One region of the Plantactinospora soyae genome, then DNA from elsewhere that is predicted to be linked to it. Evidence: riboswitches for the same ligand, from Rfam matches in the RefSeq annotation. Region 1 holds a riboswitch; each other region holds the start of a gene.
What was found. Region 1 has a riboswitch for cyclic di-AMP ahead of H4W31_RS00685 (coiled-coil domain-containing protein). Riboswitches for the same ligand answer to the same signal wherever they lie in the genome.

Region 1 (9,627 bases):
CCGGGCTGTGATCTGTCCGGCTGCCGCCGCGCCTGCCGGCGGGCCGGCGCGGTGGGCTGGAAGACTGCGCGGTATGCGCGTCTATCTGGGATCCGACCACGCCGGTTACGAACTGAAGGTGCATCTGGCCAACCACCTGGCCAAGCAGGGCTACGACCTGGTGGACGTCGGGCCCTTCCTCTTCGACCCGGACGATGACTACCCCGTGTTCTGCCTGCACAGCGGCGCCCGGGTGGTGGCCGACCCGGGAAGCCTCGGGGTGGTGATCGGCGGGTCCGGCAACGGCGAGCAGATCGCCGCGAACAAGGTCGCCGGGGTACGGGCGGCACTGGCCTGGAACGTGGAGACCGCACAACTCGCCCGGCAGCACAACGACGCGAACGTGGTGGCGGTCGGCGCCCGGCAGCACACCCTGGACGAGGCGACCGCGATCGTGGAGGCGTTCCTCAGCACGCCGTTCTCCGGCAACGACCGGCACGCGCGCCGGATCGCGCAGGTCGCCGAGTACGAGAGGGTAGGGGTGCTGCCGGCGCTGCCGACCAGCCCGTAGCCGGAACGTGCCGCCGTGGGCGGCCGTGGCGGGGCGGTGGGTCAGCGACCGTTGCGGGGAAGGTCCTCCCGGGGCACCCAGTTGCGCCGGACCAGCACCAGCCGCTCGGCCGCCTCGGCGAGGTCGGCGTCCGTCGGCCGGGCCGCGTCCCGGGCCCGCATCGCCGCCGAGACACTCACCTGGGAGGCGCCCGAGCCGATCAGGCCGCGCAGCCCGCGTTCGACGTCCCGGTCGTCGCCCGGTCCCGGGCCGGCACCCGGCTCGGCGGCACGGCGTCCCTCGCCCGCCGGTCCGCTGGCACTGCTCGCCGGTTCGTGCCGCAGCCGACGCCGTCGACGCTCCGGTTCACCCATGGCCCGACACTACCGCCCGGACGCCCGGCGTTCGCCGCTCAGAAGGTCCCCAGCCCGCTGGGCGCCCGGTGCCAGCCGAACGCGGCGGAGACCCGGGGCAGCACGCCGGGCCGGACTTCCCGGACCAGTCCGGCCGCGGCCAGCGTGCCGAGGGAGGAACCACCGAGGTAGGCGGCGGCGAGATCGCGTACGTCACACGCCAGCTCGGCCGGGGCGTCGGTCCGGGTACACCGGGCGGTGCCGGACGCGGCGGTCAGCCGCCACCGGCCCGCGTTCTCCGGCAGCAGCGGGTCGGTGACGTCGAGCACCACGTCGACTCCGGTGGCGTAGCTCCGGGCGGCCAGGGCGGCGGGCAGGTCGACGATCCGGAGCCAGAGCCCGTGGTTCAGCCGGGCGCCGAGCTGACGCGGCTCGTCGACCAGGTGGTGCAACGGCTCGTCGACGGCGGCGTGATGGAAGATCACGGTCCGGGTCAGGTCCACGCCGAGCAGGAACCGCCAGAGCGCCCGGTACGCCACGGGATCCTCGACCACCACCTCGTCGATCATCACCATGCCGCGCGGCCCACGGGCGTCCCACTCGTCCCGGGTACGCCACAGCGCGTACCCGGCGGGTCCGGTCGGTGTGTCGGCGATCACGGCCTGCCGCTCCGTACCCCCGGACCGGCGGCTGGGGTAGTCGGTCAGCACGTACCGCCACCAGGGCTCGGTCCGGTCGGACCAGCCGGGGCGGCCGGCGCGGACCCGCTCGTAGAGCGGGGCGAGCACGGAGCGGAGGGCGAGCGGGTCGCCGACCCGGAGCGTGACGGCCGGCACCGGGCCGCCGGACGGGTCCGCCTCGGCGGGCTCGACCAGCCGCAGCGCGGCGGTGTCGACCTCCAGCGGCAACTGCTGGGTCGCCTGGCCGTAGCCGAACCGGGGGTAGATCGGCCCCTCGCTGGCCCAGAGCACCGCGATCGACTCCTGCCCGGCGGCCTGGATGTCCCGCAACTGCCGCCGCATCATCCGGTTCAGCAGCCCTCGGCGTCGATGGGTGGGTGCCACCCCGACGTCCGTGACGTGCGCGGCCGGCAGCGTGCCGCCGGGAACGGTCAACTTCCGGGTGTACGCCCCCGCGTGTGCCACCACGGTCCCACCGGAGCGGACCACCAGGGACCGGTCCGGTTCGGCGATACCGGCGTGGACCTCCGTGAAGGTGGCGTCGGGTTCGTTGTGAAAGAGGGTTCGCAGCAGCGTGCCGATGGCGTCCAGGTCGGCGGGAGTGGCGGCCTCGATCGGTGACTCTGTGTCGAGCATCGTCCCTGTCTAGTGCACCGGGTGCTGATTCGGCGAGCTGTTTACGGGCTGGCTACCCTCGAAACCGGGACGGGTTCGCGCCCGAGCCGATGGGGAGGACCAGATGCCAGAGCAGACGCAGCCGTGGGCCGAACGGACCGTCGAGATGCCGCCGGAGGGCTTCCGTCCGGAGGGCTTCCGGCGCGGGGTCGCGCCGGTGGGCGCACCGAAGCCGCGTACCGAGTCGATGCCGGTCACGCCGCACGAGCCGACCGGCACGGGGTGGCCAGCGGTGGAGGAGGAGCCGCACCAGCTGCCCCCGGGTTACCACTGGCGGCAGCTTCGTCGGGGGATGCACTGGAGCATGATCGGCGGCCTGTTCGCCTTCGTCTGCTGGGGGATCTGGGCCATCTCCGCGCGTGGCGACCTGACCAGTCCGGTCGTCACCTTCGTGCTGACCCTCTTCGTGGCGGTTGGTCTCTTCGCGCTGGCCCGGCTGGTCGGGCGGGTGATCTGGGAGCGGCAGCTCGGCCGGATCCGGCGTACGGCCCGGGGCGCCCACCTGGTGACCGCCGTGTTCCTGGTCGGCGTCGGGGTGGCCTACCTGCGCCAGACGGAGTGGGTCGTGGACCTGTGGAATTGGGTCGCCGGGCTGTGAGGCCGACGATCCGGGACAGGTGTTGATCGAAGCGATAAATCACAATTTGGTCACTCGATAGTTACTGAGCGCCTGGCGCCCGATTACCCGACGCTACTATTCGGTCTCCGCCCCTCCTCTGGAGGTTGCCGACGGTGACCCTGCTCAGCGTGATAGTTCCGGTCTACCAGGTGGAGAAGTACCTGGCCGACTGCCTCGACTCGATCCTCGGCCAGTCCCTGCGCGACATCGAACTGGTCGCGGTGGACGACGCCTCGACCGACGGCTGCGCCCGGATCCTCGCCCGGTACGCCGCCCGGGACCCCCGGATCGTGCTGGTCAGCCTGGAGCGCAACCAGGGGCTGGGTGCGGCCCGCAACGCCGGCCTCGCCCAGGCCACCGGGAAGTACGTCTGGTTCGTGGACAGCGACGACTGGCTGCCCGACGGCGCGCTGCCGGCGGTCGCCGACCGGTTGGCCCGGACCGCGCCGGATCTGCTGGTCACCGCGTACACCCGGCACTATCCGAACGGTGGGGTGCGGCACCACCCGTTGTCCCAGGCCGGTGCCGGGCGAGGTGCCCCGGAGACCTTCACACTGCGGGAGCGCCCGACCCTGCTGTCGGTACTGCATATCACCTGCAACAAGGTGATCCGGCGACAGTTCCTCCTCGAAGCGGGCCTGACCTTCGGCTCCGGCTGGTACGAGGACGTCTCGTTCACCTTTCCGTTGATGCTCGCCGCCGGACGGATCAGCCTGCTGGACCGCTGCTGTTACGCGTACCGGCAGCGGCCCGGTGGGGCGATCACCTCGACGGTCAGCGAGCGCCACTTCGAGGTCTTCGCCCACTGGGACCGGGTCCTGGCGCGGCTGGCCGCCGATCCGACGGTACCGGCCGAACTGCGTCACCTGATCTTCCAGCGGATGATCTGGCACCTGCTCCAGGTTCTCGGCCATCCCCGTCGGGTGCCGCCGGACCGGCGCCGGGAGTTCTTCGCCGAGATCGTGGCCCGATACCGCGCACACCTGCCGGCCGGCGGTTACCGGCCGCCCGGCGGAGCGCTCGGGCTCAAGCACCGGATCGTCGGTCACGGGGGCTACAGCCTGTTCGCCGCGCTCCGGGTCGCCCGGCGGGCGCACATCGGCATGGTCGCGCGGATCAGGCAGCCGAGCAGCGAACCCGTTCCGGCCGGTGCCGGTCCGGCTCCGGCAACCGTGCCCGGCAGCCGGGCCGAGGCGTCGCCCGGGGAGTTGACCGACCGGGTGGGCTGAGGCCTATTCGGCCGGGCCGTTCAGCGGTGCTCGCCGAGCGGCCCGACCCGCCAGCCCCGGCTCAGGCACTCCTCCAACAGGTGGGGCAGGGCGGCGAGGCTGGCCCGCCAGGCGCCGGGCGCGGAGGTGCAGTCGGAGTCGTGCAGCAGCACCGTCCCGCCCCCGGTCAGGCCGCCCCGCAGCGTGTCGAGCACGGACGAGCGGGTCGCCGTACGGGTCCAGTCCCGACCCCAGCAGGTCCAGAGCACCGGCGTCAGGTCCAGCCGGCGGGCGGCCATCAGCGCCGCGGTGCTGAACACGCCGTACGGTGGCCGGAAGAACCGGGGGGTCCGGCCGGTCACCGCCCCGATCAGCTCGCGGGTCCGGGCCAGGTCGCGGTAGGTCGCGTGCGGACCGCGCAGGAGCAGATTCTGGTGTGCCCAGCCGTGCACCGCCACCTCGTGGCCGGCGGCGGCGAGGTCCAGGCCGAGTTCCGGGGCCCGGGCGAGCATGGAGCCGAGCAGGAAGAACGTCGCGCGGGTACCGTGCGCGGCCAGTGCCTCGAGGAAGAGCGGGGTCGAGGCCGGGTCGGGGCCGTCGTCGAAGGTCAGCGCGACGTGGCCCGGGGCGCCCCGGCCGCTGAGCCGGGGAAAGAACCGGAGTCGTACGCCGGGCAGCACGGTCAGAGCCGGTACGGCCTGGGCGGCCAGCGCGGCACCGACCGTTGTCGCCGGTACCGCGCGTGCCCGCACTCGTTCCTCCACCCGCCTCACCATCGCCGGCCGGGTACCCGCGACAGCCGCCTTCACCCTCACCCGGACGGGTGGAGTGGGCAGGTGGGGGGTTCGTTTCCCGATCCGCACGGCTGGCACCGGACGCCCGACGTTTGGCGGGCCGGATCCCGGGTAGCCGGGCAGGCCAGCGTGCCGGCAGTGGCGCTGGTGGGGCCCGGGGCGGGGCCGGGGCCCGGTGTGGCGCGAGCTGGTCCCCGGCGGCGAGGGGTCCGGCGGCCAGGATGGACAGAGGAGACGACGGATGCGTGCCCGACCTGCGCCGGGGGTGGCGGTGATCACCGGAGCGAGCGCGGGAGTGGGCCGGGCCACGGCACGTCTGCTGGCCCGACGGGGAATGCGACTTGCCCTGCTGGCCCGGGGCGGAACGGGGCTGCGTGCCGCCGCCGAGGACGTACGGGCCAACGGGGGCGTCGCGCTGCCGATCGAGACCGACGTGTCGGACCATTCCCAGGTGGAGGCGGCGGCCGACCGGGCGACGAGTGAACTCGGACCGATCGATCTCTGGGTGAACGACGCTTTCGCGTCGGTGTTCGCGCCGTTTTCGGAGATCGGTCCGGAGGAGTTCCGCCGGGTGACGGAGGTCTGCTATCTCGGTTACGTGTACGGCACCCAGGCCGCGCTCCGGCGGATGGTGCCCCGGGGTCCGGCACCATCGTGCAGGTGGGATCCGCACTGGCGTACCGGTCGATTCCGCTACAGTCCGCCTATTGTGGCGCTAAACACGCGATCGTCGGCTTCACCGAGTCGCTACGCTGTGAACTTCTGCACGATCGCAGTCCGGTGCGCGTGACCATGGTGCACCTACCGGCGGTGAACACCCCGCAGTTCGACTGGGTGCTGTCCCGGCTGCGTAACCGGCCCCAGCCGGTGCCACCGATCTACCAGCCCGAGGTCGCCGCCCAGGCCATCGTCTACGCGGCCGACAGACCGCAGCGCCGGGAGTACTGGGTGGGTGCCTCCACCGTCGGCACCATCCTGGCCAACCGGTGCGTACCCGGCCTGCTCGATCGCTATCTGGCCCGCTCGGGCTACTCGGGGCAGCAGACCGACCAGCCGGCCGATCCAGACCGGCCGAGCAACCTGTGGCACCCGCTGGACGACGGCGGTGGGGTGGACCCGGGAGCGCACGGCTCGTTCGACCGGCGGTCCGGGGCGCGCAGTCCACAACTGTGGTTGTCGCAGCACCGGGGTCTGCTCGCCGCCGGGCTGGTCGCCGCCGCGACCGTCGGCGCGGTGCTCGGCGCCGCGGCGCTGCGGCGGCGGTAGTCGCGGTCGCCGCCCGGTCGCCGACCTCCGGCCGTGGATCCGTCGACCTGCCGCCTCAAACCGCTCTGACCTGCGGTTTGTCGCAGGTGGTCGGTAATCGTCGACCGGTCAAATAGGACATCTCTCGGAGCGGTCGGCGGGTTGCCGTCCATGCGCTAGGTAAATAGCCGACAGCAGTATGTCGATAACGGCGACTCAAAGGATGTTCTTCGATGGATCTGCCACGCCATGATTACTGATAGTTGTTGACTGACAACGCTTTTGTCGCCAATCGGGTCTTGCCATTCTGGAAGTGAAACCAGGTATGCTGTCTGCCGTTCATAGTCGCCGGATACCACGTGGTGCCGGCGCTGATCGCCGCCTAATCGCCACCCGGCGAACCGGGGACCCAAGCACGTGGGGTGAATCCGCGCGAGCGGTAGGGACCTCTTCCATCCCGAACCCGTCAGCTAACCCGGTCGGCGGCCGACGGAAGGGATACATGTGAGGGCACCCCTACGCCGATCGCTGGCGACTGCCCTGGCACTGCTCACCGCCGCAGCACTGATCGTGGTTCCGTCGGCAGCGTCGGCGGCGCCGGCCTCACCGAAGCCGGCGGCTCCCAAGGAGGACGTCGACTCGCCGATCCTCGGTGACGTACTCGCCACCACTGGTAGGCGGTACGCGGAGGCCCAGGCCGCGGTCAAGAAGTCCAGGCAGCGGCAGTCGCAGCTCGCCGGAGACCTCAAAAAGGCGGAGGCCAGGCTGGCGGCGCTCGCTCCGGAGGCGAGCAAGATCGCCGCTGAGTCGTACCGCAGCGGCAAGCTCAGTGCCGTGTCGATGTTGCTGAACAGCGCCTCGACCGACTCGTTCGTCGACCGGGCCGCCGCGCTGGACGAGCTGAACCTGTTCAACAATCAGAAGCTCCGGGCCCTGAACCAGGCGCGTGAGCAGGTCAGCCAGACCAAGGCGGCGGTCGACGCCGAGGTCGCCAAGCAGGCCGCGCAGGAAAAGATCATCAAGAAGCAGCGGCAGGAGGCCGAGAAGGCCCTCTCGCTGGTCGGCGGCAGGTCGCGCCCCGACCGGGGCCTCGTGGACGCCAAGTCGGCGGTCGCCCGGCCGGGGCCGGGGATGGCGGACGGCTTCCCGGGGGAGGGATGCAACAGGGACGATCCGACCACCAACGGATGCGTCACGTCCCGGACCCTGCACGCGTACAACGAGGTTCGGCGGGCGGGCTTCAAGAGGTTCGTCGGTTGCCACCGCGACGGCGGCCCCTTCGAGCATCCCAAGGGTCGGGCCTGTGACTGGTCGTTGAAGAACTCCGGCTTCAGTCGGGCCGCGAACGACGATCAGATGAAGTACGGCAACGACCTTACCGCCTTCCTGGTCCGCAACGCCGACAGGCTGGGCATCCTTTACGTGATCTGGTACAAGGAGATCTGGTTCCCGGCCACCGGCTGGAAGTCGTACAGCGGTCCGAGTGACCACACCGACCACGTGCACATGTCGATGCTGTAAGCGATCGCACGCAACACCCCGTACCAACCGCAACCGCCCCGCCACCCACTCCGGGTGGCGGGGCGGTTGCGTGGTGACATCCACTTTCAACTTGCATACATAGCGATGTCCGCATACGTTGTTTCCCGGGACGGCGGGGGCCGGCCCGGGGAGGGGGCCACAGATGGGCGCCGGACACGCGCACGCAACTCCGCAGGCGTGGGCGGGGGAGCGGCATCGCCGACCGCTCTGGTTGGCCTTCGGGATGTTGGCCGTCTATATGGTGGTGCAGGCCGTCGCCGCCTGGCTGACCGGCTCGCTCGCGCTGCTCTCGGACGCCGGACACATGTTCACCGACGTACTGGGCATCGGCATGGCACTCGCGGCGATCATCGCCGCCGGCCGCGCGTCGAACGATCCACAGCGCACCTTCGGGCTGTACCGCCTGGAGGTGCTCGCCGCGCTGGCGAACGCGGTGCTGCTCTCCGGAGTGGCGATCTTCGTACTGGTGGAGTCGGTCCGCCGGTTTGACGATCCGCCCGAGGTGGCGGCCGGGCCGATGCTGGTCGTCGCCGTCGGCGGCCTGGCCGTGAACGTGGTGGCCTTCCTGCTGTTGCGTAGCGGGGCCAAGGAGAGCATCAACCTGCGCGGCGCCTACCTGGAGGTGCTGGGTGACCTCCTCGGTTCGGTCGGCGTCATCATCGCCGCCTCGGTCATCGCCACGACCGGCTGGCGGTACGCGGACCCGATCGTCGCCGTCGTGGTCGGTCTGCTCATCCTGCCCCGGACCTGGAAGCTCGCGCTGGCAGCCGGTCGGGTACTGGTGCAGGCCGCGCCGGCGCACGTCGAGGTCGCCCTGGTCCGGGAGCGGCTGGCCGGCCTGGACGGGGTGACCGAGGTGCATGACCTGCACGTCTGGACCCTCACCTCCGGGATGGAGGTGGCCTCGGCGCACCTGAACCTGGGCGAGGGTGCCGACGTGGCGGCGGTACTGGCGGCGGCCCGTCGACACCTGCACGACGACTTCGGCATCGAACACGCCACCCTCCAGGTCGAACCGCCGAGCGCCGAGCGACTCTGTCATGGAACCTCGTGGTGACGCGCGCCGTCGGCGGTTGACTGGCACCATCGGCACATGACCACGATCGACGTCGTACTCGGCGACATCACCACGGAGAACGTGGACGCCATCGTGACCGCGGCCAACGAGTCGCTGCTGGGCGGTGGCGGGGTGGACGGCGCGATCCACCGGGCGGCCGGCCGCCGGCTCGCCGAGGCGGGTGGGAAGATCGGGCCGTGCCCACCCGGTGAGGCGATGGCGACCCCGGCGTTCGACCTGGATCCGCCGGTCCGGCACGTCATCCACACCGTAGGCCCGGTCTGGGAAGGCGGCCGGTACGGCGAGGCCGGGGTGCTGGCCTCCTGCTACCGCCGCTGCCTGGCCGTCGCCGACGAGCTGGGTGCCGGCAGCGTCGCCTTTCCGGCCATCGCCACCGGGGTGTACGGGTTTCCGCCGGAGCAGGCGGCCCGGATCGCGGTCACGACGCTCCGGTCGACGCCGACGGAGGTGTCCCGGATCCGCCTGATCGCCTTCGACGCCGAAACCCTGGACCTGCTGCGCACCGCGCTCGCGGCCTGAACCCGCCGGCCGTCGACACCCGCCCGGTGATTCGCGGGTACCCGCGCGACGGCCCGCGGGGCTGACCCCCGGCCGTGTCGCCGCTCGTGTCGCCGTCCGGCCGTGCCGCCGCTCGTGTCGCCGCCCGCTCGCGGGCCGCCGCTCGTGTCGCCGCCCGCCCGTGCCGCCGCCGCACGCGGACGCGGACGCGGACGCGATCATTCTGGTTCGCGGAACACAGACGATCAACATCCTGACAGACGGAGCAGGTTGCTGTCCTCCGCCGTTCTGTCGGTCTCGCGCGCCCCGGATCGGGACGTGCCGGCCGGATGTCCGAGCCGGGTCGACCGGTCCGTTCTTGATGTTGTTACGAAACGGCCACGAAATGTTCCGCATAGCAGAACCA
Region 2 (9,627 bases), 1.0 Mb from region 1:
GGTGCGACCCGTCCGTGCCGGCGAGTTCCTCGGCGTAGACGCGCAGCAGATCGTGCAGGCGGTAACGCGGCTCGGCGCCGGGCACCGAACGGTCCACCTCCAGCAGGCTGGCCTCTACCAGTTCGTCGAGGACCCGGTCGACGTCGGCGTGGTCGAGCAGTTCGGCGACCGCCCAGGACGCGAAGCTGACCGGCCCGAGCGAGCCGAGCAGGCCGAACGCCTCCCGGGTTGCCGGCGGGAGCGCCTGCACACTGAGCGCGAGGCTGGCCCGTACCTGCTGGTCACCGGCGGCCAGTTCGTCGAGGCGCTGCCGTTCGTCGTCGAGCCGGTCCGCCAGGATCGCCAACGGCCAGGATCGGGTGACGAGCCGAGTACCCGCAATCCGTACCGCGAGCGGAAGGTTGCCGCACGCAGCGGCGATCCGGGCCGCCTGGCCGGGCTCCTCCGCCACCCGGTCCGATCCGACGACGTGGGCCAGCAGCGCCCGCGCCTCCTCGTCGGTGAGAGGACCGATCGGCAGGTGCCGGGCGTCGATCAGGCCACTCAACCGGCGACGGCTCGTGGTCAGCACGGCGCTGCCCGGCGTACCCGGCAACAGGGGCCGGACCTGCGCGGCGGTCGCGGCGTCGTCCAGCACGACGAGCACCCGCCGGTCGGCGAGCCGGGCCCGGTAGGCCGCGGCGAGGGCGGAGAGGTTCTGCGGCAGGGCCGATCCGGGTACGCCCAACACCCGCAGCAGGTCGGCCAGGACGGCGGCGGGATCCCGGGGCGCGGCCGAGGCGCCGGTGAGGTTGACGAAAAGCTGCCCGTCCGGGAACCGGGCCCGGAGCCGGTGCGCCGTCACCACCGCCAGGGCGCTCTTGCCCACCCCGGGCTGACCCGACACCGCCACCACCGGTACGCCGCCGGCATCCGCCCGCAGCAGTTCCTCGATCCGGTGCAGGCTGCCGGTACGGCCGACGAACCCCGACAGTGCCGGAGGCAGCTGGCAGACCGGAAACGGTGACCGGGCGACCGCCCCGGACCGGTTCGGGCGGGAGATGGAGGGCTCCTCGCCGCGCAGGACCGCCTGGTGCAGCCCGCGAAGCTGCGCGCCCGGCTCGATACCCAGCTCCGTCACCAGCGTCTCGCGGGCGTGCTGATAGGCCGCCAGCGCCTCGGCCCGGCGACCGGCCCGGCACAGCGCGACCATCAACTGCCCGTGCGGCCTCTCCCGCAGCGGCTGTTCGGTCACCAGCCGGTGCAACTCGGCGAGCACCGGAGCGAGGTCGGCGTCGGCGGCGAGGTCGGCGTCCACACAGTCCTCCTGTGCACCGACCCGCTCCAGCTCCCAGCGGGCGAGTTCGGGCTCCAGGGTCGGCACCGACAGATCGGCCAACGGCCGTCCCCGCCACTGCCGGAGCCCGCGCCGGAACCGCTCCGCCGCGGTGACCGGATCGCCCGCCGCTAATGCCGCCCGCCCGATGGCGACCTCGCGCCGGAACACCAGCACGTCGACGTCGTCGGTGTCGACCCGGAGCAGATAGCCGTCGCTGCGGTGTTCGATGACCACGCCCGGCAACCGGTCCCGCAACCGGGAAACGTACGTCTGGAGGTTCGACGCGTACGAGGCCGGTGGTCGGTCCGTCCACAATGCTTCCACGAGGCGGTCGACCGTCACCACCTCTCCGGCGCCGACCAGCAGAACGCCGAGCACCGTCCGCTGGTGCCGACTGCGCAACACCAGTTCGGCGCCGGTGTCCGCGCAGACCCGCAGTGGTCCGAGAACCCCGAACTTCACTCGCCGTCTCCCCGCACCGCCGTCGGCAAATCACGGACATGGAACCGTACTACGGGCCCGAACAGGGATCCGACCCGTCGGAGCCGGGCGGCTGGCGTACCCGTGTGGTGACTGTGTGGCGGGCCTGCCCAAGCTGCTAGAGGCCCACACGGGGGACGGGTCGGCCGACGGGGGCGGAACCGAACAACGGGGAGGCGGGACCGCCCTCGCGGCGGCCCCGGCCGGTTGGGTTGGGCGGCCCGTCGGGGGGCGGGCCGCCAGGTCAACGGGGGGCGTGGTGACCGACCGGGCGCAGGCCCGGGCGGCACCGCGCGGCCCCACTCTCCGCAGCCGCCGCAGCCCGGATCCCTCAACGGTTCCGGCCCGGATCTGGCAACGGCTGCGGCCCGGATCTGACCACGATCGCGCCCCGGATTTTCCCGCCGTTTTGGCCCGGGTTCCTTAGCCGTCTACGAAGCGATTCTTAAGACTCGGCTAAGCGGGCCGCTCAGACTGGTATCCCGCGCGGTAAACCTGTACACCTTGTCCGTGACTCGTCGTCGGGATGTCGATACGGCGGAGCCGCTCACCGAGTGGGTGACGGGTCTGCTGCCAAAGGTGTCGTCCGAAGATCCCTACGACCGGCCGGCGGGGGGACGGAGCCGCGACCCCGAATTCGAGCCGTACCCATCGCCCGAACCACCCCGCCCGGGTGGCGGGTGGTCGACGACGGAGCGGAGCCGCGAGCCGCGTTCGTACGCCCAGGACGCCCCGGACCACCGTCCCGGGCCCGGCGGTGGCCTGGATGCCCGCCACCGGGAGACCGCGGAGGTGGAGCCGTACGACCGCAGTGGTCGGCTCTTCTTCCACATCGTCTTCTGGTCGGCGCTGGCCACCAGTGTCGAGCTGTGGTGGCTGAACACGCCGTCCGAGTCGATCAGAACCACCGCCGACATCCTGATCGCCGGTGGCCGGCTCACCGGCATGGTCGGCGGCTTCCTGCTGCTCGCCCAGGTGCTGCTGATGAGCCGGGTACGCTGGCTGGAACGCTGGATCGGGGCGCACTCGCTGCTCATCTGGCACCGGGAACTCGGCGCCTTCCTGCTCCTGGCCATCCTCGCCCACGCCGGACTGATCGCCGTCGGCTACAGCAAGCTCACCAACGAGCCGGTGGTGGCCGGCACCTGGCGGCTGCTGAACACGTACGAGGACATGCTCAGCGCGACGTTGGCCACCGGCATCCTGATCGGGATCGCGCTGCTCGCCATCCGGGCGATCCGCCGGATGATGAACTACGAGCTCTGGTACTACCTGCACCTGAGCACCTACCTCGTGCTGCTGTTCGGCTACGGCCACCAGTTCGCCGCCGGGCAGGAGCTGTCCAAGCCCGGCTTCGGCCGGTACTTCTGGGCCGGCCTGTACTTCTTCGTCATCGGGTGCGTCCTCTGGGGACGGATCATCTCGCCGATCGCCTTCAACATGCGGCACCGGCTGCGGGTCGAGGACGTCGTCCCGGAGGCACCGGACATGGTGTCGATCTACATCTCCGGAAATCGGCTCGACGAGCTCGACGCCCGGGCGGGGCAGTACTTCCGCTGGCGGTTCCTGACCAAGGGCGGCTGGTGGCAGGCGCACCCGTTCTCGCTCTCGGCGGCCCCGAACGAGCAGTGGCTGCGGTTGACCGTCAAGGTGGTCGGCGACCACACCGAGTCCCTCCAGTACCTGGAGCCCGGCACCCGGATCTTCGCCGAGGGGCCGTCCGGGGTGTTCACCGCCGACCGTGCGATCCGGCCCAGGGCCCTGCTCATCGCCGGTGGCAGTGGCATCGCGCCGATCCGGGCCCTGCTGGAGGACCTGCCCGAGCACACCGTGGTGATCTACCGGTCCCGCAGCGAGGACGAGCTGCTGTTCCGGGACGAGCTGGACTGGCTGGCCCGGGCCCGCAACGCCCAGGTCTGGTACGTCATCGGTTCCCGGGAGGACCCGGCACCCCGGCACCTCTTCACCGCCAAGGGCATGCGGGAACTCGTCCCGGACGTACGTCGGCGGGACATCTACCTCTGTGGACCTCCCGGCCTGGTGGACGTGTCGATGCGTACCATGCGCAAGCTCCGGGTCCCGCGTCGACAGATGCATCTCGACCCGTTCGAATTCTGATCCTTCCGCCCCACCCCCTACGGAGGTAGATCCCGTGCGTCGCGCCGCGTTCGCCGTACTCGGTACCGCCATCGGCACCGTCCTGCTGATCGGTGCCAAGCTCGGCACCCCGACCTCAGGTGCCGACACCCAGGTCGCGCTGGAGGAGACCGCCGACGAGACCGCCGCCACCCCCACGGCGACCGCCAAGGCCCCGGCCGGCAAGAAGACCACCCCGCCGCCCGCGAAGAAGCCGCCGGCGAGTGGACTGGTCGACGGCACCTTCGCCGGAGCCAACGCCAAGTACGACTACGGCACCATCAAGGTCACCATCACCGTCAAGGCCGGCAAGGTGTCGGACGTCGACGCCAGCTACCCGGACGAGGACCCGACCAGCGCCGGGATCAACGAGAACGCGATTCCGAAGCTGCGCCAGCAGGTGCTCGCCGCGCAGAGCGCCGCCAAGATAACCACGGTCTCCGGGGCCAGCCTGACCAGTGCCGCGTACAAGGCGTCGTTGCAGTCGGCGCTCGACAAGGCGAAGGCCTGAGCCGATGGGTGCCGCAGGGCTGCGCCGGGTCGAGCAGATCATGGGTACGCCGATCAGTGTGCAGCTCACCGACCCACTTCCGGCACGCCGGCTGGAGGAGTTGGCCGAGCAGACCTTCGACTGGTTCCGCGAGGTGGACCAGCGGTTCAGCACCTACAAGGAGGACAGCGAGGTCAACCGGTTCGACCGGGGTGAACTCGCCCTCGCGGACGGCTCCGCCGACCTGCGGCTGGTCGTCGAGGCCTGTGCGGACCTGTGGCGGGACACCGACGGCTACTTCGACGCGTACGCGACCGGGCGGTTCGATCCGTCCGGTTTCGTGAAGGGCTGGTCGGTGCAGGTGGCCTCGGACCGGCTGCTCGCCGCCGGCTGTCGCTCGCACTGGATCAACGCTGGTGGGGACATCCGGGCCCATGGCGGCCCCCGTCCCGGTGAGCCGTGGCGGATCGGGGTCCGGCACCCGTGGCAGCCGGACAAGGTCTGCTGGGTGCTGGGCAGCACCGACTTCGCGATCGCGACCTCCGGCACCTACGAGCGGGGATTCCACGTCATCGACCCGTACCGGGGCGAGCCGGCCACCGGGCTGACCTCGGTGACCGTGGTCGGCAAGGATCTCGGCCGGGCCGACGCGTACGCCACCGCCGGGGTGGCGATGGGGCGGTCGGGGCTGCGTTGGCTGGCCGAACTGCCCGGCTACGAGGTCGGCATCGTCACCTCCGACGAGCTGAGTTACCGCTCGGACGGCTTTCCGGTGCTGCCGGGCGAACCGGCGGGACCGGCACCGCTGCCGGGCCGGTCCGACCTGGCGGACCAGCCCGTACCGAGGATCGGGTAGCGCCCTCAGGCGTGGCCGGTGACGCCGTCGGCCGCCAATGGGGAGCCGTCCAGCCGCGGGTCGCCGAGGAAGCGTGACCAGCGACCGCCGCCGAGCAGGCCGCCCTCCCGGGCGAACTGCGGCACCGTGGTCAGCAACCCCTCGGTGCCGTACAGCGCCGCCGCCAGCCCCGGTTCCAGCGTCCGCTCGCCGGTGGGAAACGGATGCTGGCGGTGGGCGGCGCGGAGCAGCCGGGCACCGCTCACGGTCCGGCGGGGCAGGAACCAGCTGGCGATTCCACCGAACGCCAGCACCATGACCAGTCCGGTGCCGACGCCGACCAGGTCACCGGCGACCAGCCGGGTGACCAGCATCGGCGGCACCAGCACCAGCATCGCCGGCAGCAGGAACCGGTGCCAGGCCGGGCGGAGCAGGCCGAGCCCGATCAGGCCCTCGCGCTGCTCGGCCAGGGCCCGCCGGACCCGGTGCTGGTTGGCCACCTCGCGCGGTGCCATCGAGCCGTAGAGCGCGCCGAACAGCGCACGTTCCAGCGGCTCGACGCCGGCCGGCAGGACGCCGGTCCGCCGGAGCCCACCGGGGCGGTCGGCCACCACCAGACCCCGGACGTGCAGCTTGACCAGCGCGGTCCGGACGGCGGCCCACGCGCCACCGCTCAGGTAGCCGAGGTCCGTCGTGCTGGCGTCCGATGGATCCGTCATACCTTCCAGTATGGAACCCCCGCGCACCTGGTTTGTCGGCTACCTCGCCGGACCGCCGGGCAGGTGGGCGCCGAACCACTCCGCCGCCTCCCGGGCCACCTGTTCCAGGGTGCCGGCCTCGGCGAACAGATGGGTGGCACCGGGTACGACCCGCAGCTCCGCGGGGCTGTCCAGCGCGGCGAGCGCCTGCTCGTTGAGTCGGAGCACCTCGTCGTCGAGCCCGCCGACCAGCAGCAGTGTGCTGGCCCGTACCCGGGTCAGGTCCGGACCGGCCAGGTCCGGGCGTCCGCCCCGGGAGACGACCGCGTGCACCTGATCCGGTCGGGACGCGGCGGCGGCCAGCGCGGCGGCGGCGCCGGTACTGGCACCGAAGAGTCCGATCGGCAGCGGCCCGGCCGGGGCGCCGCTGCCCAACCAGTCGACGATGCCCACGAGCCGGCCGGTGAGCAGGCCGATGTCAAACCGCAGCTCGCCGGTCCGGTCGTCGACCGCCTCCTCGTCCCGGGTCAGCAGGTCCACCAGCAGGGTGGCCAGGGACGCCCGGCCCAGCGCGTCGGCGACCAGCCGGTTGCGGGGGCTGTGCCGGGAGCTTCCGCTGCCGTGCGCGAACAGTACGATCCCGCGCGCGCCGGCCGGGACAACCAGGTCACCGGTCAGCTCGACGCCCCCGGTCGGGATCGTGGTCTCGGTCGTCCGGGTGTCCATCCGGCTGCCTCCCCTGCCTGTCGCGGGCCGGACGCTCCCTGCGGCGGTACGCCGGGACCGGCCTCCGGTGTCGGCCTACCCTGCGGCGGCGGGGTCAACCCCGCGACGTGCCGTGCTCGGCCCGCGCCGGGGCCGCCGGCCGTCGGGTTTGCCGGGATGGACCCGGGGAAGGCCGCTACTACGCCCGACCAGCCACCGGATGGACGATGTGCCAGCCGGCAGACGAAGGTGAGGGATGTTATGGGCCGCCAGAAATCCGGCAAGTCGAAGTCTTCCCAGACCAGCGCCACTGAGGTCGGGGAGCGGACGCCCGATCTGAGCGAGTGGACGGACGAGGCGGCCAAGGCGAGGACGATCGACGACCCGCGCCGGATGCCGCCGCGCGACTCGACCGGACTGCCCTCCAGCGGCGACCGGTACACCGAGGACCCGCGCGACCGTTAGCTGGAATTTCCAACCCGATCGGCGCGACTTCCACCGCAATGGGGTGGTTAGTCCGGTAGGCTGACCCCGGTTTCGCCCGGTGGCGTCCCCTCCGTGCCGGCGCGACCGCCGCCGAATCACCCTCGGGTGAGCCGGGGACCCAGGTAGGTGGGGTGAGTCCGCGACCGCGGTAGGGACTTGTTCCGTCCCGAACCCGTCAGCTAACTCGGTAGGCGGCCGACGGAGGGACATGCATGACGGGATCCAGACGTCGGCGGTTACCGCTGGTCCTGGCACTGCTCGCGGTGGTCGGTGCGCTCGCCGGACCGGGAGGCCGACCCGGCGCGGCGGCCCTGGACCCCGCCGCCCTCGGTGACGAGGGCGGCACCCCGCTGCTCCGCGACGTGCTCGGGTCCACCGGACGGGGCTACGTGCAGGCCAGTAACGCACTGGCCAACGCCAAGGCCCGGCAGGCGAAGCTGGCCGCCGAACTCGTCCGCGTCGAGACCCGGATAGCCGAACTGCGGCCGCAGATCGAGCTGGTCGCCCGCAACGCGTACCAGACCGGTCGGATCGGCCCGGTGCTGGCGCTGCTGCACGCCGGATCGGCCGACGAGTTCCTGGAGCGCGCCCGGGGGCTGGAGACCGTCGCCCGGCGGGACAACGACACGCTGCGCCGGCTGGGCCAGGCCCGGGACCGGGCCGCCCGGGCGAAACTGGCGCTCGACGCCGAGGTCGTCGAGGAACGCAAGCAGCTCACCATCATGCTCCGGCAGAAGCAGGCGGCCGAGCGGGCGCTGGCCCTGGTCGGCGGCGCCTCGACCGGCGGCTTCGTCGTCGCCAGCTCACCGGTCGCCCGGTCGGCGCCGCGCAACGGAGACGGCTCCTGGCCGCCGCAGTCCTGCAACCGGCCCGATCCGACCACCCCGGGCTGCGTCAGCCCACGGACGCTGCACGCGTTCAACGAGGCCCGCCGAGCCGGCTTCACCCGGTTCACCTCGTGCTACCGCTCTGGTGGGCCGTACGAGCACCCCAAGGGTCGGGCCTGCGACTTCTCCGCCCAGGCCGGCGGGTTCGGCGGGAACGCCAAGGGACCCGACCGGACGTACGGCAACAACCTCGCCGCCTTCTTCGTCCGCAACGCCGACCGGCTGGGCGTGCTCTACGTCATCTGGTACCGGCAGATCTGGCTGCCGACGACCGGTTGGAAGTCGTACGGCGGTGCGCACGGCGACGCGTCCAGCGACCACACGAACCACGTACACCTGTCGCTGCTCTAGGGCGTTCTCGCCCTGGCCGGCGGTCCGGCCGGTCGGCCTACGGCTCGCGCTCCGGGGTCCGCCGCACGGGTGCCCGACCGGCCGGCTGCGCCGGTTGTGGTCCGGACGATTCGATCGGCGGCACCGGCCGGGTCACCGGATTGTCGCAGGTGACCCGCAGCAGCTCACCGTGGTGCAGCAGCTCCATGACGTCGTCGGGGTCACCGTCCCGCAGCACGTACGTCGCCGCGTCCGACCGCACGTCCACCCGCAGGTGCACGCCACGCCAGCGGAGCGAGAACTCCAACCGGTCGATCCGGCTCGGCAGTCGAGGGGTGAAGGAGAGGGTTTCGGTGTGGTCCCGCAGCCCGCCGAACCCGGCCACCAGGGCGATCCAGGCGCCGGCCAGCGAGGCGACGTGTACGCCGTCCCGGGTGTTCTGGTTCAGGTCGTGCAGGTCCATCAGGGCCGCCTCGCCCAGATAGTCGTGCGCCAGCTCCAGGTGCCCGACCTCGGCCGCCAGCACCGCCTGGGTGCACGCCGACAGCGACGAGTCGCGGACCGTACGCCGCTCGTAGTAGGCGAAGTTCGCCGCCTTCTCCTCGTCGGTGAACGCGTCCCCGCGCCAGTGCATCGCCAACACCAGGTCGGCCTGCTTGATCACCTGTTTCCGGTACAGGTCGAAGTACGGGTAGTTGAGCAGCAACGGGTACTGCTCCGGTGGCGTACCGGCGAAGTCCCACTCCTGGAACCGGGTGAACCCCTCCACCTGCGGATGCACCCCGAGCTCCGGGTCGTACGGGACGTGCATGTCGTTCGCGGCGTCCCGCCAGGCGGCGGTCTCCTCGTCGTCGACGCCCAACCGGTACGCCTGCTCGGCGTGCCGGGCGACGGCCTCGGCGGCGGCCAGCAGGTTCCGCTGGGCCATCAGGTTGGTGTAGACGTTGTCGTTCTTCACGGCGGTGTACTCGTCCGGACCGGTCACCCCGTCCAGGTGGAACTTGCCGTGCCGGTCGTGGTGGCCGAGCGAGCGCCAGAGCCGGGCGGTCTCCACCAGCAGTTCGAGCCCGGCCTCCCGCTCGAACTGCTCGTCCCCGGTGGCCTGCACGTACCGGCGTACCGCGTCGGCGATGTCGGCCGCGATGTGGAAACCCGCCGTGCCGGCCGGCCAGTACGCGGAGGTCTCCTGGCCCCGGATGGTCCGCCAGGGGAAGGCGGCGCCCTGTAGCCCGAGCGTCCGGGCCCGCTCCTGGGCCAGGTGC
Region 3 (9,627 bases), 4.1 Mb from region 1:
GTGCAGGAGGGCGGCGCGCGCGCCGGTCAGGTCGACAACACCATCGAGTACTACACCACCGGACACCTCACCAAGTTCGTCAAGCCGGGCGCGTACCGGATCGACTCGACCGCCAACGGCACGGTGCAGAACGTCGCCTGGATCAACCCGGACGGCTCCAAGGCGCTGATCGCGCACAACGGCGGCACCGGCGCACAGTCGGTTCGGGTGGTCTGGGGCGGACAGTCGTTCACGTACACCCTGCCGGCCCGGACCACGGCGACCTTCACCTGGTCGGGTACCCAGTCCGGTGGCGGGGGCGGCGGTGGCCGGACCGGGACGATCGTCGGCCTCGGCGGGAAGTGCCTGGACGTCGCCGGAGCGAGCAGCCTCGACGGCACCGCGGTCCAGATCTACGACTGCAACGGCTCCGCCGCCCAGCAGTGGACCCTCGGCACCGACGGCACCGTCCGAGCTCTCGGCAAGTGCCTGGACGTCCGGGACAACTCCGTGGCGAACGGGGCCCGGACCCAGCTCTGGAGCTGCACCGGGGCCGCCAACCAGCGCTGGACCGCCACGGCGGGCCGTGACCTGACCAGTGCCAGCGCGAGCAAGTGTCTCGACGTGGTGGACAACAACCCGGCCAACGGCACGCCGGCCCAGCTCTGGACCTGCACCGGCGCCGCCAACCAGAAGTGGACCGTCCCGGCGGCCTGACCGGTGGGTCCGCCGGGACGACCCGGCAGGAAGCCCGGCAGGACTCCTGCCGGGCTTCCTTCTTGGCTCCATACCGACGGCAGCGGCCCGGAGATCGCCGTCACCGGTACGCCGAGGGCCACGCCTGCGATCGGAGTTGATCAGGGCGGCCTCAGTCGGGCGTCTCCGACTCGAACAGCCTGCGGTACTCGCCGTAGCCCTCACGCTCAAGGTCGGCCAATGCGATGAAGTGGAGCGCGGCGGAGTTCATGCAGTAACGAAGGCCGCCCTGCTCTGCCGGGCCGTCGTCGAACACGTGGCCGAGATGACTGTCGCCGTGCGCCGACCGGGCCTCGGTACGCGCCATGCCGTGACTCGTGTCGCGGATCATGACCACGTTCTCCGGTACGATCGGGGCGGTGAAACTCGGCCAGCCGGTACCGCTGTCATATTTGTCGACAGAGGCGAACAATGGTTCACCGGAAACCACGTCGACGTAGATTCCCGGCTCCTTGTTGTCCCAATAGACATTGCCGAAGGCTCGCTCCGTTCCGTTCTCCTGGGTGACCTGATACTGTTCCGGCGACAACCGGGAGATGACGTCCGGGTCCTTACGATATTCGCGCGGCACAGTAGTTCCTCCTCCGCTGACATAACGTCCGGTGCCAGGCCGCCTACCCGGGGCGCCCGCCCGGAAACCGCCAGGAACGGTGACACGTCGACCAGATCGACCAACCGTGTCCCATTTCGTACGGCGGTTCCCGGTTGCCTGCCTCGGCGACCCCCAATTCCTGCCGGCGATGCCACTCGGCGCCCGGTGTCGCGTTCCGGAATGGCTGTCTCTTCTGGAAGGCGACGCCTGCTATCCGCCTGACGGCGAATGCAATCGATCACATCCCTGATGCGGGGCTTGGTGGTCGAGAAGTCGGACCGTAGCCTCGCATATCCGGGCTCGGTCATCAGTCATCAAACCGTGATGACACCGGGCCGGACCGCTCAATCGCAGATCGTTGCGAGCCGGGGACCCATTCCACACCTTGGGGTGAATCCGTAGGACGCTTCAGGCGACCGCGGAAGGGCGCATCTTTCCCGCCCGAACCCGTCAGCTAACCCGGTAGGCGGCAGCGGAAGGAGAAATGCACGTGCGTCTCCCCGGTCCCGATGTGCACCGAATTCGCGGCCTGTTCGGACCCACCGCGCCGCGCCGAGGCCAGAAGATGGCGCTGCTGTCGGCGGCGCTGCTGACCGCGGCGACGGCCGCCACGGCCGGCGCCCTGCTGCCGGGGGCCACCGCTCCCGGCCCGGCCGTCACCTCGGATTCGCTGGTCATGGGTGCTGCGGTGGCCGACCGGGACACGGCCGCAAAGCCCACCCGACCCGCCGTTCCGGCGGGCCCCGCCGAAAAGACCCTGGACACCTCGTTCGAGTACCAGATCAACTTCTACTACTGCGGCCCGGCCGCCGTGCACAACGCGTTGACCGCACGCGGCATCGACGTCAGCCAGCAGGATCTCGCCAACGGGCTGGGCACCACGGTCCACGGCACCGCGTCCGCCTTCGACACCACCCGGATGCTCAACGGCGCCATCGGCAGCCAGGTGTACCAGACGCGGGAGATCTCGGACGAGGACGCCACACCCGCTCAGATGGATCAGTTGCAGGCTGACGCCGTACACGCGATCGGCAGCGGCTATGCCGTCGTGGCCAACATCATCGGCGGCGCGACCGACGCCGACGGGGTCTGGCACGACTTCCCGGGTGGCCACTACGTCACGATCATCGGCTACGGCGACAACGGTCGGACCGTCAAGATCGCCGACGGCTCCGGCATGTACGGCCCCAGCACCTACTGGATGAGCACGATCGACATGACCAACTGGATCGCCACCCGCGGCTACTCCACGGTCGCCTGATCGCGAACGGGGTCCGGACGCGGCCCTGGAACCGCACCGGCGCCGCCAACCAGAACTGCACCATCCCGGCGCGGCCTGACCGGAACCACGCCCCGGATCGCACGCCCGGCAGGAAGCCCGGCAGGAGGAGTCCTGCCGGGTTTCCCTCCTGTCTCCGGCCAGCCGGCGTTGCTTGACTTTGCCGCATGACGCGAACATGGAATGCCATCGCTCGCACCGTTCTCGCCGGTGGACTCATCGGCGCCGCCGCCCTGGCCGGCCCCGCACCCGGGGTCGCCGCCTCGACCGCACCCCTACAGCCGCTCCGGGTGGCGAACGCGGGCGCCTCCGTGCTCGACCTGCTGCCGGCCGCCACCAGTGACCGGATGACCGCACAGATCCCCCTGATCGATGCCGCGAGCATCATCCGCACCGCGATCGAGACCGGGAACTCCACCGGCTACGCCGGCATCGGCCTGGTCGACGACCACGTCACCCTGTGGTGGAAGGGACAGCTTCCGGCCAGCGTCGCCACGACGGTGGAAAGTGCCCGCCGGACCGCACCGGTCGAGGTGGTCGACGCGACGTACTCGCAGGTCGAGCTGAAGGCGGCCGCCGCCAGGCTCGACCCGGCGGTCCGGGCGAACCCGAAGGACGCCGCACACGCGGTGAAGCTCCGGACCGACGGTAGCGGCCTGGAGATCGCCGTCACGGGTACGCCGAACGCCACGCTCCCGAAGCTGCCGGCCACCGGCGTACGGACCACTGTCGTGGCGCGGCAGCCGATGGTCCCGCGCTCCCGGGAGGACGACGCCGCCCCGTGGAACGGCGGAGCCCGGATCTGGGCCAGCTACGGCTGCACCTCGGGCTTCGGGGTCCGGGACGCCGGTTCCGGGGCCAACTACCTGCTCACCGCCGGGCACTGCAGCGAGGTCGGCGAAGAGTGGCGGGACGGCACCGGTACGCCGATCGGACCGGCCACGCACAAGAACCAGGACCACGACACGATGCTGATCTCGACGGCCACGGCCGGTGGCGATGTCTACACCGGTGGGTCGAACGACGAGACCCGGGTCCGGGTGACCGGCTGGACCGAGGTCTTCCCCGGTCAGTTCCTCTGCCAGTCCGGCTCGACCACCGCCGGGGAACTCGCCCGGCCGGTCTGCAACTTCCGGGTCGACTTCCACTACGACGACCGGGAGGACCTCGTCGAGGCCACCCAGCTCGACGGCGAGGAGGCGGCGCGCAGCGGCGACAGCGGCGGACCGGTCTACGCGGTCCAGTCCGACGGCACCGTGTTGGCGGCCGGCACGGTCACCCGGTCCGGCGGCGCGGGCCTCGGCTTCCAGGACTTCGCCACCGCCCGGGACGACTTCGGCGCCATCGTGCCGGTGACCGGCACCGCGTCCACCACCTGCCGGGTCTCCTATCTGGTGACCGACTCCTGGAGCGGCGGTTTCGCCGCCAGCGTCACGGTGCAGAACAGTGGATCGGCCGTCAGCGGCTGGTCGCTGGGCTGGTCCTTCCCCGGCAACCAGGTCGTCCAGGGTCACTGGCACGGACAGTTCCAGCAGACCGGCGCCAAGGTGACGGTCACCAACGAGGCGCACAACGCGCTGATCCCGGCCGGTGGCTCGATCAACCTGGGCTTCACCGCCAGCGGCTCACCGACCACGCCCACGCCCTTCACCCTGAACGGTGCCGCCTGTAGCTGATCGACTCCCCCGGACCGCGCCGCCACGAGTCGGACCGGCCTCCCCGGATCGGGCCCTACCGCCACGAGCGGCAGGGCCCGATCGTCCTCGGCCCCGATCGGCGCCGCGACCCCCGACGCGAGAGAATTCCGGGGCCCTGCGGCCGGTCGGCCGACCGCCGCGCGGGATCGGCCTGCGGCAGCCCTCGCCAATCCGGTGGCGCCGTCGTACAACCGATCCGGAGCGGTTCCCGTCTGTAGGTGGGATCCCAACGGAGGTTGGCGAATGCGGGACGAACCCGAAGCGGAATACCTCGAGTACGTCACGGCACGGCTTCCGAGCCTGCGCCGGCTGGCGTACTCGCTGTGCGGGAACGACGACCAGGCGGACGACGTGGTGCAGGAGGCCGTCACCAAGCTCTTCCTGAACTGGTCGAAGGCGGCCCGAGCCACCCACCTGGAGGCCTACGTACGGGCGATCGTGGTGCGGACCTTCCTGGACAGCCAGCGCAAGGGGTGGTGGCGGGTGCTGCTGTTCGGCACCACGCCGGACGTACGGCCCACGGTCGACGAGGACGTGGCGGAGCGCACGGTGCTGCGGAACGCCCTCGCCAGGATTCCGCCCCGGCAGCGGGCCGTCCTGGTGCTGCGTTACCTGCACGACCTGCCGGTGAACGAGGTCGCCGAGGTCCTCGGCTGCTCGGCCGGGACGGTCAAGAGCCAGACCTCGCACGGGCTGAAGGCACTACGGCGACTGCTCGGCGACCACGAGTACGCGGAAATCGGGAAGGGTCGATGAAGAACGTGCGAAACGACGACGAAGACATGATCACGATGCTGCGTCGGCTGGACGCCGAACCGGACCGGCCGGGACGGATCGATCTGGTCGGGGCGGTGGCCGAGGCGCGGCGCCGTAGGCGGACCCGTCGGATGACGGGGGCGAGCAGCGCGGCCGTACTCGCGGTGGCCGCGGTCGCCGCCGTACCGATGACGTTGCAGGTGATCTCCCCGGGGCCGGCGGCGGACCGCAGCACCGGCGCGCCGGCGACGGCGGATCCGAGCGGCACCGTCGACCCGAGCGCCAGCATCGACCCGAGCCGCGTGGCGACGCCGACCGGCGGCCCGACACCGACACCGCCCGCGTCGGCGCTGACCCCGCCGACCCGGTGCACGGTGCACCGGCTGGCCATTCCGGGCGGCGATCCGAAGAGCCTGGTCACCGGCGCGGATCCGACCGGCAGGTTCGTCCTCGGCCGGTCGTACCCGAGCGGCAGCCGGGGCACCTATCCGGTACTGATCTGGGACAACGGCACGCCTGCGCGGGTGAACCTGCCCGGCGACGACCAGCGGCTGGCGGATGTCACCTCGGCCGGCGTGGCCGTCGGCAGCGGCTGGACGTCGAACGGCCCGGTCCCCTACCTGTACCGGGGGAAGAAGGTCAGCAAGCTGCCCGGCGTGACGTCGGGGCAGGCTCTGGCGATCAACGAGGCGAACCAGATCGTCGGGTACCGGGAAGCGCAGCGGGACCAGCCGGTGATCTGGCGCGGGTCGTCGACTCCGGCAGTCGACCTTCCGCTCCCCGACGACGGCTCGTGGGGCCAGGCGGTGGACATCGACGAGGCCGGCACGGTGCTCGGGGTCCTGTTGGACCGGGAGGGCCAGCATGAGTTCGGGTACCTGTGGCGCCCGGACGGAACGGCACAGCGCCTGCCGACCCCGCTCGTGGCCGGCGCTCCCGCCGACTCCTTCCGGCCGCAGTCGATCCGCGACGGCTGGGTGACCGGGGTCGCGACCCGGGGCGGTCCGGGCAACGGCGGGAAGGGTGAGGAGGTCAGCACGGCAGCCCGGCTGCACCTGCCGACCGGCCGGTTCGTCGAGGTGCCCCGCAGTTCGTTCTGGCCGCAGAGCGGCAACGCGCAGGGCTGGATGGTGGGCTTCATCGGCGATCGGGCCGGTCTGCTCACCGACGCCGGACCGCTGGTGCTGCCACCGTTGCACAGTCACAAGTCCGCGCCGGGCAACACCGGCTGGATGATGAGCGACGACGGACGGACCGTCACGGGTCAGAGCGAGGACGCCAAGGGCGAGCCGCAGGCGGTCCTCTGGCGTTGCAGATGAGCTGACCGGAGACCCTGCTGCCCGGACGGCCGGCATCGTCGCCGAGGTTACTCGGCGAGTTCGCGCAGCAGGGTCGCCCGCAGGCTGTGGGCCTCCGGGGCGTCCAGTTCGCCGCACCGGTCCAGCGCCCGTCGCCGCAGCAGCCGCGCGTCGGCCGCTCCGACCGGGTCCGCGCCGGCCAGGGCCGCGAGCACGTGCAGGGTCCGGGCCTCCCACCACGGACTGGGTACGCCGACGAACAGCGCCAGCGCCTGTTGCAACTGTTCGGTGGCTGCCTCGACGTCGCCCAGGGCCCGGAGCGTCACCCCGTGCCGGTAGGCGGCGCCGGCCTCGGCGAACGTCGCGGCACACTGCTGGAACAGCATCCGCGCCCGGGCGTACTCGCCGGCCGCCTCGTGCCACAGCCGCTCGCCGGCCAGGTCCGCGCCGAGGCACATCATCGTGCTGGCCTGGGCGATCAGCGCACCCGTGCTGCTCAACCCGCTTCCCCGGCGGTAGAACTCCAGCACGTCGCGGTGCAGATCCGCCGCTTCCGCGTACCGGCCGAGCGCGGCCAGCGCCGTACCCTGCACGTTGGCGGCGCAGGCCTCGCCGAGCTCGTACCCGACCTGCCGGAACAGCGCGACCGCCTGCCGGGAGGAGTCGACGGCGTACCCGGCGCGGCCGGAGCGGACGAAGATCGAGGCCGAGTACGTCAGCGCCCATGCCTCCTCCCGCCGATCCCCGATCCGCCGGGCCAGCTCCAGCGCGTGCTCCAGGGCGGCCAGCCCGTCGGAGTTCCGCTCCCGGCAGTAGTACCTCGCCCAGCCGAGGAAGTTGAGCAGCACCGCCTCGTCGCGGGCACTGCCGAGCGCGCGGGCGGCGGTCACCCCGAGCGAGAAGATCTCGTCCCACGAGTGGCGGTGGCTGGTCGCGTCGGAGTACCAGTGCAACGCCCGGGCCACCCGTACGACGTCGGCGTGCCGACCCTGCCGGGCGGCGTCGCGCAGTGCCGCTGGCCAGTTGCCGGACTCGCGGTCCAGCCAGGCTCCCGCCGCCCGATGGTCGTCGAACGGCGAGCCCGTCCGCGTCGATCCGGTGTGCGCGCCGGCTGACCTGCCGCCACCCGGTTCGAACATCGCACCGGCGTGCTCGGTCCGGCGCAACAGCCAGCCGACCATGCGGTCGTGCGCCACGGTCCGCTGCTCCGGCGTCTCGTCACCACCCATCCGCTCGTACGCGTAGAGCCGTACCAGGTCATGGAACCGGTAGCGGTCGCCGAGCGACAGCAGCAGTCCGGCGTCGACCAGGTCCTCAGCGGCCTGGGCCGCCGATTCCCCGTCGCTGCCGGCGGCGGCCGCAACCAGGGCGGCGTCGAAGTCTGCGCCGGGTATCAGTGAGGCCCGCCGGAACGCCGCCGCCGTCCCCGAATCCAGTTGGCGGTAGGAGACCTCGAACGCCGCCCGGACCCCGAGGTCGCCCGCGGTCAGTACGGTCAGTCGGCGTCGTTGGTCCCGCAGCTGCGCGACGAGATGCGCCACCGTCCACTGTGGTCGGGTGGCCAGCCGGTTGCCGGCGATCCGGATGGCCAGCGGCAGCCGGCCGCAGAGCCGGACGAGCTGTTCGGTGGCGGTGGGCTCGGCGGCCACCCGGTCGGTGCCGACGATCGAGGTGAGCATCTGCCGGCCCTCGGCCGGGTCCAGTACCCCGAGCGCCACCCGTACCGCGCCGGCCAGCCCCGTCAACGGTCGCCGGCTGGTGACCAGGACGAGACAGTGCCGCCCGGCCGGCAGCAGCGGACGCACCTGGGCCTCGTCGGTCGCATTGTCCAGCACCACCAGCAGGCGGAGGTCCCGGGTCAGGGTGCGGAACAGGCCGGCGCGCTCGGCCAGCGACACCGGGACGCGGCTGTCGGGCAGGCCGAGGGAACGCAGCAGCGCGGCCAACGCGTCGGCCGGATCGACCCGCCCGTGCCCCCGGGCACCATCGGAGTCGGCGGGGCCTGCCTCGGCGCCGGCCGCCGCCGCGGCGAAATCGGCCGCCGCACCGCTCAGGTCGACGAAGAGTTGGCCGTCTGTGAAACTCGGGATCAGGCGGTGTCCCGCCGCCACGGTGAGACTGGTCTTGCCGATCCCCGGTGGCCCGTGCAGCACCACGAGCGACGCGGTGTCGGTGCGACCCGCGGTGATGTCCGCGGTCAACGCGCGCAGGGCGTCCAGTTCGCCGAACCGGCCGGCCAGGTCCGGCACCGCGGCGGGCAGTTCACCGGGCCCGACCCTGGCCAGCGGCTCACCGGGTACGGCCGGGCCGGCCGCCGATCCGGGCGATGATCCGGCCGCCGATCCGGGCGACGATCCGGCCACGGCATCGGTCGGCGGCGCCGGCGCGGTTGCCGCATTGGTCCGGGTGGACGGCTCGGGACCGGGCACCGTGGCCTCGCCATCCGGCGGGGTCGCCGGAAACCGCACGGTACGGGCCAGGCCGAGGAAGCGCGAGCGCTCGGACCCGTCGAGGCCGAGCGCGTCCGCGAGGAGCGCGACGGTACGCCGCTGCGGCGAACGGACCCGCCCCCGCTCCATCTCCCGGATGCTGCGGACGCTGGAGCCGGAGCGTTCGGCGAGATCCTCCTGGGTCAGACCGTCCGCTCGCCGAAGAGTCCGAAGTAGAACCCCGAATTCGTCACGTCGATCCTGGTTCAAGGACGCGCCCCCCACCACAAGTCCCCGACCCCGTGGACACCCCCCGCGCCCACGTGAATTCTCGTCGATGCTTGCACGGCCGGTGGCACCCCGGAACCGCTTCGGTACGAACTGTGAGGCTCGCCATGCACAGCCCGTGACGAATCGGTCGAGGCCGATCAGCTTCCCCCTCGCCCGAGACCGGTGCCACCCGCCGAACGCCGGGCGGATTCCGTCAATCAGTAGTTCCTGCCGCGCCTGCGGGCCGGTCAACCTCCTCGGAGACCGTCGATCCCGTCGAGCCGGCGACGCCGACGGCGTGCCCAGAGAACCACCGGAACGGCGATGCCGCTCAGCACCACGACAAGCGGGATCGCCGGCACCAGGATGAGCGGCCGGGCCGGAAACGGTGCCGGCTGGCGGGCCGGGCCGCCGAACCGGCCCGACTCCAGCAGCTCGCGTGGTACGTCCATCGCCAGCACCTCGCCGGGCGAGTCGACCAGCACCTCCGAGCCACCGCCGGGACGCAGCGCGACCAGCGTCGCGTCACCCACCTCCCACCAGGTGTCCGTGCTGCCGTCGTCGTCCGCGG

Region 2: it holds a riboswitch for cyclic di-AMP, as region 1 does, so the genes downstream of both, H4W31_RS05290 (coiled-coil domain-containing protein) here and H4W31_RS00685 (coiled-coil domain-containing protein) in region 1, are expected to answer to the same signal.
Region 3: it holds a riboswitch for cyclic di-AMP, as region 1 does, so the genes downstream of both, H4W31_RS19000 (C39 family peptidase) here and H4W31_RS00685 (coiled-coil domain-containing protein) in region 1, are expected to answer to the same signal.

Annotation. Positions count from the first base shown of each region.
Region 1 covers NZ_JADBEB010000001.1:160,736-170,362, reverse strand. The annotation lists gene H4W31_RS00720 (ribose-5-phosphate isomerase) at 74-550, shown strand; gene H4W31_RS00715 (hypothetical protein) at 592-903, opposite strand; gene H4W31_RS00710 (GNAT family N-acetyltransferase) at 942-2,198, opposite strand; gene H4W31_RS00705 (hypothetical protein) at 2,302-2,835, shown strand; gene H4W31_RS00700 (glycosyltransferase family 2 protein) at 2,970-4,085, shown strand; gene H4W31_RS00695 (polysaccharide deacetylase family protein) at 4,106-4,828, opposite strand; partial or broken gene H4W31_RS00690 (SDR family oxidoreductase) at 5,100-6,124, shown strand; cyclic di-AMP (ydaO/yuaA leader) riboswitch at 6,473-6,604, shown strand; gene H4W31_RS00685 (coiled-coil domain-containing protein) at 6,608-7,624, shown strand; gene H4W31_RS00680 (cation diffusion facilitator family transporter) at 7,788-8,702, shown strand; gene H4W31_RS00675 (O-acetyl-ADP-ribose deacetylase) at 8,739-9,242, shown strand.
Region 2 covers NZ_JADBEB010000001.1:1,177,427-1,187,053, forward strand. The annotation lists gene H4W31_RS05255 (AfsR/SARP family transcriptional regulator) at 1-1,780, opposite strand, end outside; gene H4W31_RS05260 (ferredoxin reductase family protein) at 2,591-3,916, shown strand; gene H4W31_RS44130 (FMN-binding protein) at 3,951-4,445, shown strand; gene H4W31_RS05270 (FAD:protein FMN transferase) at 4,486-5,280, shown strand; gene H4W31_RS05275 (TIGR04222 domain-containing membrane protein) at 5,286-5,978, opposite strand; gene H4W31_RS05280 (dienelactone hydrolase family protein) at 6,018-6,683, opposite strand; gene H4W31_RS05285 (hypothetical protein) at 6,924-7,127, shown strand; cyclic di-AMP (ydaO/yuaA leader) riboswitch at 7,227-7,357, shown strand; gene H4W31_RS05290 (coiled-coil domain-containing protein) at 7,361-8,386, shown strand; gene H4W31_RS05295 (glycoside hydrolase family 65 protein) at 8,424-9,627, opposite strand, start outside.
Region 3 covers NZ_JADBEB010000001.1:4,238,793-4,248,419, reverse strand. The annotation lists gene H4W31_RS19010 (lectin) at 1-696, shown strand, start outside; gene msrB (peptide-methionine (R)-S-oxide reductase MsrB) at 848-1,306, opposite strand; cyclic di-AMP (ydaO/yuaA leader) riboswitch at 1,659-1,811, shown strand; gene H4W31_RS19000 (C39 family peptidase) at 1,818-2,588, shown strand; gene H4W31_RS18995 (cellulose binding domain-containing protein) at 2,774-4,282, shown strand; gene H4W31_RS18990 (SigE family RNA polymerase sigma factor) at 4,547-5,059, shown strand; gene H4W31_RS18985 (hypothetical protein) at 5,056-6,378, shown strand; gene H4W31_RS42870 (ATP-binding protein) at 6,426-9,071, opposite strand; gene H4W31_RS18975 (WD40 repeat domain-containing protein) at 9,305-9,627, opposite strand, start outside.